DNA from 3 places in the Clostridium sp. JN-1 genome. Region 3 is predicted to be linked to each of the others. Evidence: riboswitches for the same ligand, from Rfam matches in the RefSeq annotation. Region 3 holds a riboswitch; each other region holds the start of a gene.
The links. A riboswitch is a leader RNA that binds a small molecule or an ion and turns the genes downstream of it on or off. The one in region 3 is predicted to bind thiamine pyrophosphate.
Positions count from the first base shown of each region.

Region 1: linked by a shared signal. The riboswitch ahead of thiC (phosphomethylpyrimidine synthase ThiC) and the one ahead of EBB51_RS06785 (ABC transporter permease) in region 3 are both predicted to bind thiamine pyrophosphate.
Region 2: linked by a shared signal. The riboswitch ahead of thiS (sulfur carrier protein ThiS) and the one ahead of EBB51_RS06785 (ABC transporter permease) in region 3 are both predicted to bind thiamine pyrophosphate.

Region 1 is NZ_CP033465.1:884,343-887,627, forward strand. It holds gene EBB51_RS04385 (metal ABC transporter ATP-binding protein) at 1-109, shown strand, start outside; gene EBB51_RS04390 (metal ABC transporter permease) at 102-944, shown strand; TPP riboswitch at 991-1,099, shown strand; gene thiC (phosphomethylpyrimidine synthase ThiC) at 1,191-2,504, shown strand; gene EBB51_RS04400 (methyl-accepting chemotaxis protein) at 2,755-3,285, shown strand, end outside.
Region 2 is NZ_CP033465.1:987,380-990,664, forward strand. It holds gene thiH (2-iminoacetate synthase ThiH) at 1-391, opposite strand, end outside; gene EBB51_RS04860 (thiazole synthase) at 403-1,173, opposite strand; gene thiS (sulfur carrier protein ThiS) at 1,242-1,436, opposite strand; TPP riboswitch at 1,495-1,603, opposite strand; TPP riboswitch at 1,660-1,759, opposite strand; gene EBB51_RS04870 ((2Fe-2S) ferredoxin domain-containing protein) at 1,930-2,229, shown strand; gene EBB51_RS04875 ([Fe-Fe] hydrogenase large subunit C-terminal domain-containing protein) at 2,226-3,285, shown strand, end outside.
Region 3 is NZ_CP033465.1:1,407,536-1,410,820, reverse strand. It holds gene EBB51_RS06795 (ABC transporter ATP-binding protein) at 1-211, opposite strand, end outside; gene EBB51_RS06790 (ABC transporter substrate-binding protein) at 233-1,282, opposite strand; gene EBB51_RS06785 (ABC transporter permease) at 1,304-2,089, opposite strand; TPP riboswitch at 2,177-2,285, opposite strand; gene EBB51_RS06780 ([Fe-Fe] hydrogenase large subunit C-terminal domain-containing protein) at 2,425-3,285, opposite strand, start outside.

The DNA.
Region 1 (3,285 bases), 520 kb from region 3:
TTCATCGCTTATATATCATTTGTCAAATGGAAATGGTCATATGTGCAAGCCGGATATATATATCAAAGAATATGTAGAGGCTAATGGAGGTAATAAATTTTATGTTTGATTATACATTTATGCAAAATGCTTTTATAATAGCTGTATTGATTTCAATACTTTGCCCGTGTATAGGTATTTTTTTGGTTTTAAAGCGATATTCCATGATAGGAGATACTCTATCACATGCTTCACTTGCAGGGGCTGCAATAGGACTTTTAACACAAAAAAATCCTATTTTTGCTGCATTTATATTTACTTCAATATGTGGAGTTTTAATTGAATTTTTAAGGGGCTATTTTAGAAAGTATGCTGAACTTATACTTGTAATAGTTATGTCATTGGGTGTTGGAATTGCAATTACCATAATGAGTTCTGGAATATTACATACAAATGTTGATTCATTTATATTTGGAAGTATACTTACAGTGTCAAGAGAGGATTTGTATACGGTCATTATACTGAGTGTTATATCATATATATTGATATTTTTCTCATATAATCAGCTTGTCTTTATTGCTTTTGACGAAGAAGCAGCAAAAATATCTGGAGTAAAGGTTAAAATGATCAACTATGTATTTGCAATATTGGTTGCAGCTACGGTTTCTGTTTCAATAAGGATAGTTGGGGTGCTTGTTTTAAGTTCAATGATTGCCCTGCCAGTTGCAACTGCACTGCAGCTTAAGAAAGGATTTAAAGTTACATTAATATCGTCAATAATATTTAGTATTATAGATGTTTTAATAGGTTTATTTTCTTCATATTATATAGGATGTGCACCAGGTGGATTGATTGCATTAGCATCTGTTGCAATGTTAGCTGTAGTTATGTTTTTAAAAAAAGTATCTAGTCTCAGCTGCTCTTATAGGTTATCTAATAAGAGTATTGCAAAAGAAAACGACTAAAATTATTGACAATAAAGTAAATGTGTGTTACTAATTAATTAAAATAAAAAATATTTTGGGGAGTCTGTGTTACAGACTGAGAGTGAGATTGAATCTTAAGACCCTTATGACCTGATTTGGGTAATGCCAACGTAGGGAAAACTTTATATAACTTTGAATTTAAAAGGTTTATTAAAAGGTTTGAAGAGGAAAGCATTACGTGGCTTTCCTCTTTTTGCGTATAAAATTGAAAGGGAGATGTATAAAATGAATTATACTACGCAGATGGATGCAGCTAAAAAAGGCATAGTTACAAGTCAAATGAAGACAGCAGCTGAAAAGGAAAATATGGATGTACAAAAGTTAATTAAGCTTGTTGCAGAAGGAAAGGTTGTTATTCCAGCTAATAAAAATCATAAGAAATTAAGTGCAGAAGGTGTAGGAAAGGGGTTAAAAACTAAGATAAATGTAAATTTAGGTATTTCAAAAGACTGCTGCAATATAGATTTAGAACTCAATAAAGTAAAAAAAGCAATAGAAATGAAAGCAGAAGCTATAATGGATTTAAGCTGCTTTGGAAAGACAAGGGAATTTAGAAGCAGGCTTATAGAAATGTCTCCAGCTATGATAGGTACAGTACCTATGTATGATGCAGTTGGCTTTTATGATAAGGAATTGAAGGATATAACTGCTGAAGAACTTCTAGGAGTTATAGAAACTCATGCAAAAGATGGTGTTGATTTTATGACTATACATGCAGGTATAAATAGGGAAACTGCACAAGTATTTAAAAGAAACCCAAGACTTATGAATTTTGTATCAAGAGGAGGAAGTTTACTATATGCATGGATGAATTTAAATAATAGAGAAAATCCTTTCTATGAGTACTTTGATAAGGTGCTTGATATATGTGAAAAATATGATGTTACAATAAGCTTGGGGGATGCATGCAGACCAGGATGTCTAGATGATTCAACAGATCCAAGTCAAATTAAAGAACTTATGACTTTAGGAGAGCTTACAAAGAGAGCGTGGAAAAGGAATGTACAAGTTATGATAGAAGGACCTGGACATATGGCTTTAAATGAAATAGAAACAAATATGTTACTTGAGAAAAAACTTTGTCATGATGCACCTTTTTACGTTTTAGGACCTATTGTGACTGACATAGCACCTGGCTATGATCATATAACTAGTGCTATAGGAGGAGCAATTGCAGCAACTTATGGAGCAGATTTCTTGTGTTATGTAACTCCAGCTGAACATTTAAGATTGCCAGATTTAGATGATATGAAAGAGGGAATTATAGCAGCGAAAATAGCAGCACATGCCGCAGATATTGCAAAGGGAGTTAATGGTGCAAGAAATTGGGATAATAAAATGGCTAATGCAAGAAGAGAACTTGATTGGAATAAAATGCTTGAACTTGCGATAGATCCAGAAAAAGCTAAAAGATACAGGGAGAGTTCAAGACCAGAAGATGAAAAAACTTGTACAATGTGTGGAAAAATGTGTGCAGTAAGGAATATGAACAAAGTCATGGAAGGCAAAAATATAAATATCCTAAGGGATGATGATTAGAAAGTATGTGAAAATATGAGTTGAATTCCCATAATGATTAAAGTCATTATGGGAATTTTTATATACATCTTAAAATAATTTATTTATAGACGATATTAAAATAGTATAATAAATTGTATTATCTTAGTTTTCATTGTAATATTAGGTATGCGATTATTTATTTTCTAAAACGCATATACAACAGTTTAGATATGCGTTAATTTGCGGTGAAATTTATCGCTTTATAAAATCAATTTTGGGGGGAATAGTTGTGGAAATTAATAAGTTTAAAAGTTCTGTGAAATCTAAAATTTTATTGATACCAATAATTATAATTTTTATTATAATAGCTACTATAGCATGTGTATCTATAAGTATAGCTAAAAACAAAATATTGTTACAGATGAAATCAGATGGTATGACAATAGCAAATCATATTGGAGGTGAAATGGGAAGAAATAATATTTCTATGGATGAATTAAATGAATCAATAGATACTAGAATAAGAACACTTGGAGGTTTTATAGCAATTAATCAAGATAAAATCGATAATGATTATTTGACTACTCTTGCAAATAAATTTGAAGTTGATGAAATAAATGTTACTGATCCGTCTGGAAAGATTATTTATTCAAATTTGCCAACAAGTATAGGTACTGTATTTGATAGTAAAACGGATCCTTATAAAGTTTTAAAGGGAGATAAAGATATTTCTATAGAAGATATTAGAAAAAGTCGTGAAACTAATGATTATTTTAAATATGGATCTATTAAAAAAAGTGATGGAGGAGTTGCCCAAATA
Region 2 (3,285 bases), 420 kb from region 3:
ATTCTCCAGTTAGAAGTATTACATGCCTGAACCCCATGTCATATACTGCTTTAGCCTCTTTGTCTACTTCTCCAATGGTTAAAACTTTTCTATTTATTTTATTTGTGCAGTTATATCCGCAGTATGCGCATCTATTTTCACAATAGTTGGCAACATACATTGGAGTATATAGTACAACATTTTTACCAAAATACTTAATGGATATGTTATGAGCTTTCTGTGCCATTTCTTCAATATGTTTTTCAGCAGCTGGAGAAAGTAGTGCTAAAAACTCCATTTCATTTATGCTATCTTTTGAAATTATTCTTTCAATTTGTGAATCTGTAACATTATTAAAAAATTTATCATAGTCAAATTCCTTATATTTTTGAACTACATCATAAAAACTCATTTTTACACTTCCTATCTTAAAAATCCTGTAAGAGGAGATGATGGGGCAGCAAATTCTCTTTCAATGCCCGGCTTTGCAAGGAATGCTTTCCTACCTGCTTGTACTGCAAGTTTGAAAGCTTCAGCTATAAGTACTGGATTTTCAGCTGCTGCAAGAGCAGTATTGGCAAGTACTGCATCAGCACCCATTTCCATAGCTTCTGCAGCATGAGATGGTTTGCCTATACCAGCATCTACGACAATTGGAATATCTATTTCATTAATTAAAATTCTTAGAAGTTCCTTAGTTTTAAGCCCTCTGTTAGTACCTATAGGTGCACCAAGAGGCATTACTGCTGAAGCACCAATATCTACAAGCCTTTTTGCATCCATTAAATCTGGATTTATATAAGGAAGTACTACAAATCCTTCTTTTGCAAGAGTTTCAGCAGCTTTTATAGTTTCATAGTTATCCGGAAGAAGATATTTGTTATCTGGAATTACTTCGATTTTTACCCAGTTTCCACATCCCATTGCCTTGGAAATATGTGCAAGTCTTATAGCTTCTTCAGCATTTCTAGCACCTGATGTATTTGCAACAAGTATGCAATCTTTATTTATAAAATTTAATATATTGTCATCTGAATCTGTAGAGTGAATATCTATACGTCTCATGGCTACTGTTACAACTTGAGCTTCGGAACTTTTAAGTACCTCTGGAATTATTTTATTTGATGTAAATTTCCCAGTTCCAACAAAAAATCTGCTATTTATTTTTTTATTTGCTATTACTAATTCATCCATAAAATTAACTCTCCTTTTTTATTATGTTATTAAAAAATTAATATTGTGTACGTTTACTAAATCATAGATTAACCGCCTCCGACGTAACGGATAATTTCTACTTTAGAACCACTTGAAAGCTTTTTAATTTTATAATTATCTTTATCTACTATATTCAAATCCGATTCAACTACAACTGTTTCTTCATTTATGTTTAGTTTGTCCAATAACTCAGATACAGTTAAGTTGTCAGCAAAATTCATTTCTTCTCCATTTACAATCACTTTAAGACCTCCTTTCAAAAAAAATATGGAAAGCAAATAATGCTTTCCATAAAAATCAAACATATCAAATAAAGTTTCCTACGTTGGCATTATCCAAATCAGGTTGTAATGGTAAAAGATAACATCTTACTCTCAGCACATCTATATGAGCTCCCATACAATATTGTATTTACTTTTAAAACAAAAAGGAGTACTTATGTTGTTAAGCACTCCTTGAAATATACATATTAATTGATTTGCATCCCTACGGTAGTGTTAACTACATCAAGTTCAAAGGGTCAGGTTTTAACCTTCTCAACCAAACGGTCCCCCTGCAAACACTTTTATTAACTTATATACATATAATACCACTTATTTAGATATGTGTAAACAGTTTATACAAATTATACATGTATAATTTTTTCACTTTTTCATTTAAAATTATATTATAAAAACTTTAAACAGACATAAAAACAGTTTATCATATTAAAAAAATTTGTGCTTAGAAAGGAAAATGTATAATAAATTTTTATGTATTTTTATTGTACAAGGTGAAAATATGATAATAATTAGTATTTGTGTAGGAAGTGCGTGTTATTTAAAAGGCTCACAAAATGTAATAGAAAGTCTTCAAAATTTAATTTTAAAATATCAATTAAAAAGTTTTGTAGAATTGAGGGGATCTTTTTGTTTAGGATATTGTGCACATGATGTTTCAGTGAAAATTAATGAAGAAGAAAAAGTATATTCTGTTAATGAAAATAATATAGACAAATTTTTTGAAAACGAAATATTGGGGAGGATAAAAAAATGAAGTACATGAACTTTTCCAGTGCGAATTGCAAAAACTGCTATAAGTGCTTACGTTCATGTCCGGTAAAGGCTATAAAATTTAAAAATGAGCAAGCTGAAATTGTAGAAGATAGATGTATAGCATGCAGTCATTGTCTGGGAATATGTCCTCAAGATGCAAGACATATAGTAAGTGATTTGGAAAGAGTTAAATATGCTGTAGCTTCTGGTAAAAAAGTTATAGCAAGTGTGGCACCTTCTTTTCCAGGAGCTTTTGATATAAACGCTAACAAGTTTGTTCACTTACTAAAAAAGTTAGGTTTTAAATATGTGGAAGAAACAGCAGCTGGAGCAGATGTAGTTTCTAATTTATATAAAGAATATATAAAAAGTGAAAATAAACGAGTATATATATCTACGGCATGTCCTTCTGCTAACTATTTGATTGAAAAGTATTTTCCAAGTTTAATTCCTTATATGATTCCGGTAGTGTCACCAATGATTGCTCATGGAAAATTATTAAAAGAGGTATATGGACAAGATAGTTTTGTAGTGTTTATTGGACCCTGTATAGCTAAAAAAATTGAAACTCAGAGTCTTAAAAATAAAGAAGTAGTAGATGCAGTACTATCTTTTGAAGAAATTCCAAGTTGGATTCAAAGTTTGAATATGCAGATAGAAGATTTAGAAGAAGAATTTGATGAAAATTCATTTATGAATGGAAGAAACTATCCAATGTTAGGTGGTATAGTAAAATGTATATCTTCTGCTATAGAAGAAAAAAAGTTAGAAACTATATCTGTAAGTGGAATAGAAGAATGTATGGAATTATTTAAAAGTATTGAGAAAAAAGAAATTGATCATGTTTTTATTGAAGTTAACGCTTGCAAGGGAAGTTGTATAGGTGGACCTAAAATGATTAATAATGAAAAAGGATATTATAAAAGGGTCCAAAAGGTTAAGAAATATATTAGCAGCAAGTGTTTTACTAATAAAAGTAAGATACATCTAAACAATCATATAGATTTTGCTGCAGTATTCACAGATAAGCAGATAAAAAAACAAAAGGCATCAGAAG
Region 3 (3,285 bases):
CTCCATCTACAAGCACGCTTCCACTATCTGGTTTTAATATATCAGATACTATATTTAATATAGTGCTCTTACCGCTCCCACTTGGTCCAAGTAAGCTTACAAATTCTCCATCATCTACCTCAAAACTTATATCATCTAATATCTTGTCTCCATCAAAGGATTTTGACACATTTTTAAGTACAATTTTTTTGCAAATATTTCTTTCATCCAAAACCTTTATCTCCTTTTACTTCTACTTAGCTGGAAGGAAATCATTCGTAAATGCATCTTCTGCCTTCATATTCTTATTTATAAGCTTTTTACTCATAAGAAACTTAGTATAGTTATCCCAAACAGATACCTTCATTTCACCCCATCTTGGAGCATCATCCTTATACTTAGTTTTCATATATTCTTGACTTTCAAGTGCAAGCTTCTTGTCAATTTCAGGTGCATTTTTAACTAATATATTTGCTGCATCCTTAGGGTTGTCTATGCAATATTGATATCCTTTAGAAGTTGCTTTCATAAATTTTTTAACTAAATCAGGTTTATTTTTAAGCGTACTTTCATTTGCTATTAAAACAGGAGTATAATAATCTAAATCAGGATTTAACTTCCTAATTTCTATAAAGTTAAGTGGTACATTCTTAACCTTTGCTTCTACTCCAGTCCATCCTTCATATATCCATGCAAAATCTACATCTTTTTTTGTAGCTGCAAAGAAATCTTGAGTTCCAATATCTACAATTTTGAGTTTACTATAATCAGCTCCTTGACTTTGCATAACTGATTCTATTACAGCTTTTTCAGAAGGTGAACCCCATCCACCATAAGTCTTTCCTTCAAAATCCTTTACTGACTTTATGTTTTTATCTGCAGGTGATGCAAATCCAGAAGTATTATGCTGAACTATGGCTGCTATAGCTTTTATGGGAAGTGGATTATCTGACGTTCTTGCATAAGTTACATCTTCTTGATAACTTACTCCAAAATCGCCCTTACCTGCAGCTATCAAATTTCCAACTGCTCCATCAGAAGGTTGAATTATTTGTACATCTAACCCTTCATCCTTATAATACCCTTTGTCTTTAGCCACATATAATCCAGTATGATTGGTATTAGGTGTCCAATCAAGTATTACCTTAACCTTAGTTAAACTTTTACTATCCTTTTTTTCTGATGTTTGAGTTCCACTAGAGCACCCCATTAGCAATATACCTATTAGTGCACTTGATGTTAAAATCTTAAAAATTCTTTTTTTATCCATATTAAAATATTGTTGGGTTATATAAATTCCCAACGTCCCCCCCTCATAAAGATACTAATTATTGATATTTTCTTTATCTTTTCTTTGCCACGGCATAAATATGTACTGAAGCACGTACATAAATAGAAATAGTGACATGCTAAGTACTATTACCACTATTATAGCTGCAAATATTTGATCAAGGGCATATGCATTTTTTGCCCTAACCATAAATATGCCAAGTCCTTTTTCTCCTCCAAGCCATTCTCCTATTATAGCTCCCATTATACTGTAAGTAGCTGCTATTCTAAGTCCTGAAAAAAATGAACCCAAACAACTAGGAAACTTTACGTAGATAAACTTTTGTATTTTTGAAGCTTTCATTATGTCCATGAGATTTAACATGTCTTTATCTGCACTGTCCAATCCATCTACAAGACTTATGACAATTGGGAAAAAACATACTAGTACAACAGTTATAACTTTAGGAAGTATTCCAAATCCAAACCATATTATAAATATTGGAGCAAGCGCTATAGTGGGTATGGTCTGAGATATAACGAGTATTGGATAAATGCATGCCTTTATGATTTTTATATTATCCATAAGCAGTGCAATTACTATTGAAAATACTATAGAAATTAAAAAGCCTATCATTGCCTCTTCTAACGTAATGTAAATATGAGGCTTTAGTTGTGGAAGAATTCTAAAAAAAGTTACTACTATATCCTTAGGAGATGGAAGTATATATTTAGGTATTCCTCCTCTATCTACAGCTATTTGCCATAAAAATATTAATATAAATTGAAAAATAACAGCCGCAATTTTATAAGTCGGCTTGTAACGATAACCATTTTTCATCTAATGCACACATCCTATATCAATTTTCTTAAATCACACAAAAACCTCTCTTCTCAATGGAAGAGAGGTCTTATATAAATTGAATTTTATTGACTATTATAAATTTCCTCCGTTGGCATTATCCAATTCAGGTTTTAAGGGTCGAAACCTAATAGTTTCCTCTCAAGCAGTAACTCTGCCTCCCCAAACTTATGTAATTATTTTAAAAATATCAACATAAAGTAGTATATCATTTTAAAGATGAATGTGTCAAACACTTAAAATTATTCTCTATCTATCATCTTTAATAAATTAACCTTCAAATAATATAATTAGTTTATTTTTTACAAACTATTTTATTCATTTATTAATATTCGTGATGATGCAGCTATTTCTTCACTTTTTGCTGTTAACTCTTGTATAACTGCTGATATAGTTTCTATTGAAGAATTAATTTCATTCATTTTGTTGTATAAATCCTCAGAAATCTTACTAATATCTTCTACTAAATTACTCATAGCATTTTCATCATTTTTTGTCGATGCAGCTACTTCTTTAGACTTATAAGCTAATTTTTTCACTTCATTTGCCACAACAGCAAATCCTTTTCCTTCTTCTCCAGCTCTAGATGCTTCAATTGACGCATTTAATGAAAGAAGATTTGTTTGGTTAGCAATACCTATAACTTGTTCGGATGCATTAGAAAAATTACCTACTGCATCTTCTATCTTATTTACGCCTACTCCTAAATGTTTAGAAGTATTTAATATACTAGAAACTTTTGATACTATATTCTGTATAGCTAAAGCACTTTCTTCATTATCCTTTGATACTTCATTTATGGATTCACATAAATCTTTTACATATCTCTTTAATTTTTCACTTTTCATTTCTCTTTCATTATTTAATCTTTGTATGTTTTCAATATTTTCTTCTATTTCTAGATTCTTTTCTTCTGATTTTAAAAATTCTTCTTCTACTTTCTTTTTTACAAAATGCAAACAATTTTCTTTTATATTAATTTTATTATAGATAGATTTGACCATATTATTACAAGTATTATATCCACATGCAGCACAATTCATATTTCTATCGTTATCTGCATACTTTAACATACTTTTAAATATTTCATTACACTCTTCTTTAGAAGGATTTTTTATTTCTGGCAGATTTTCTTCACAGTAACTTCTTGAAAAGTCCTCTAATTTAAGGTTTTT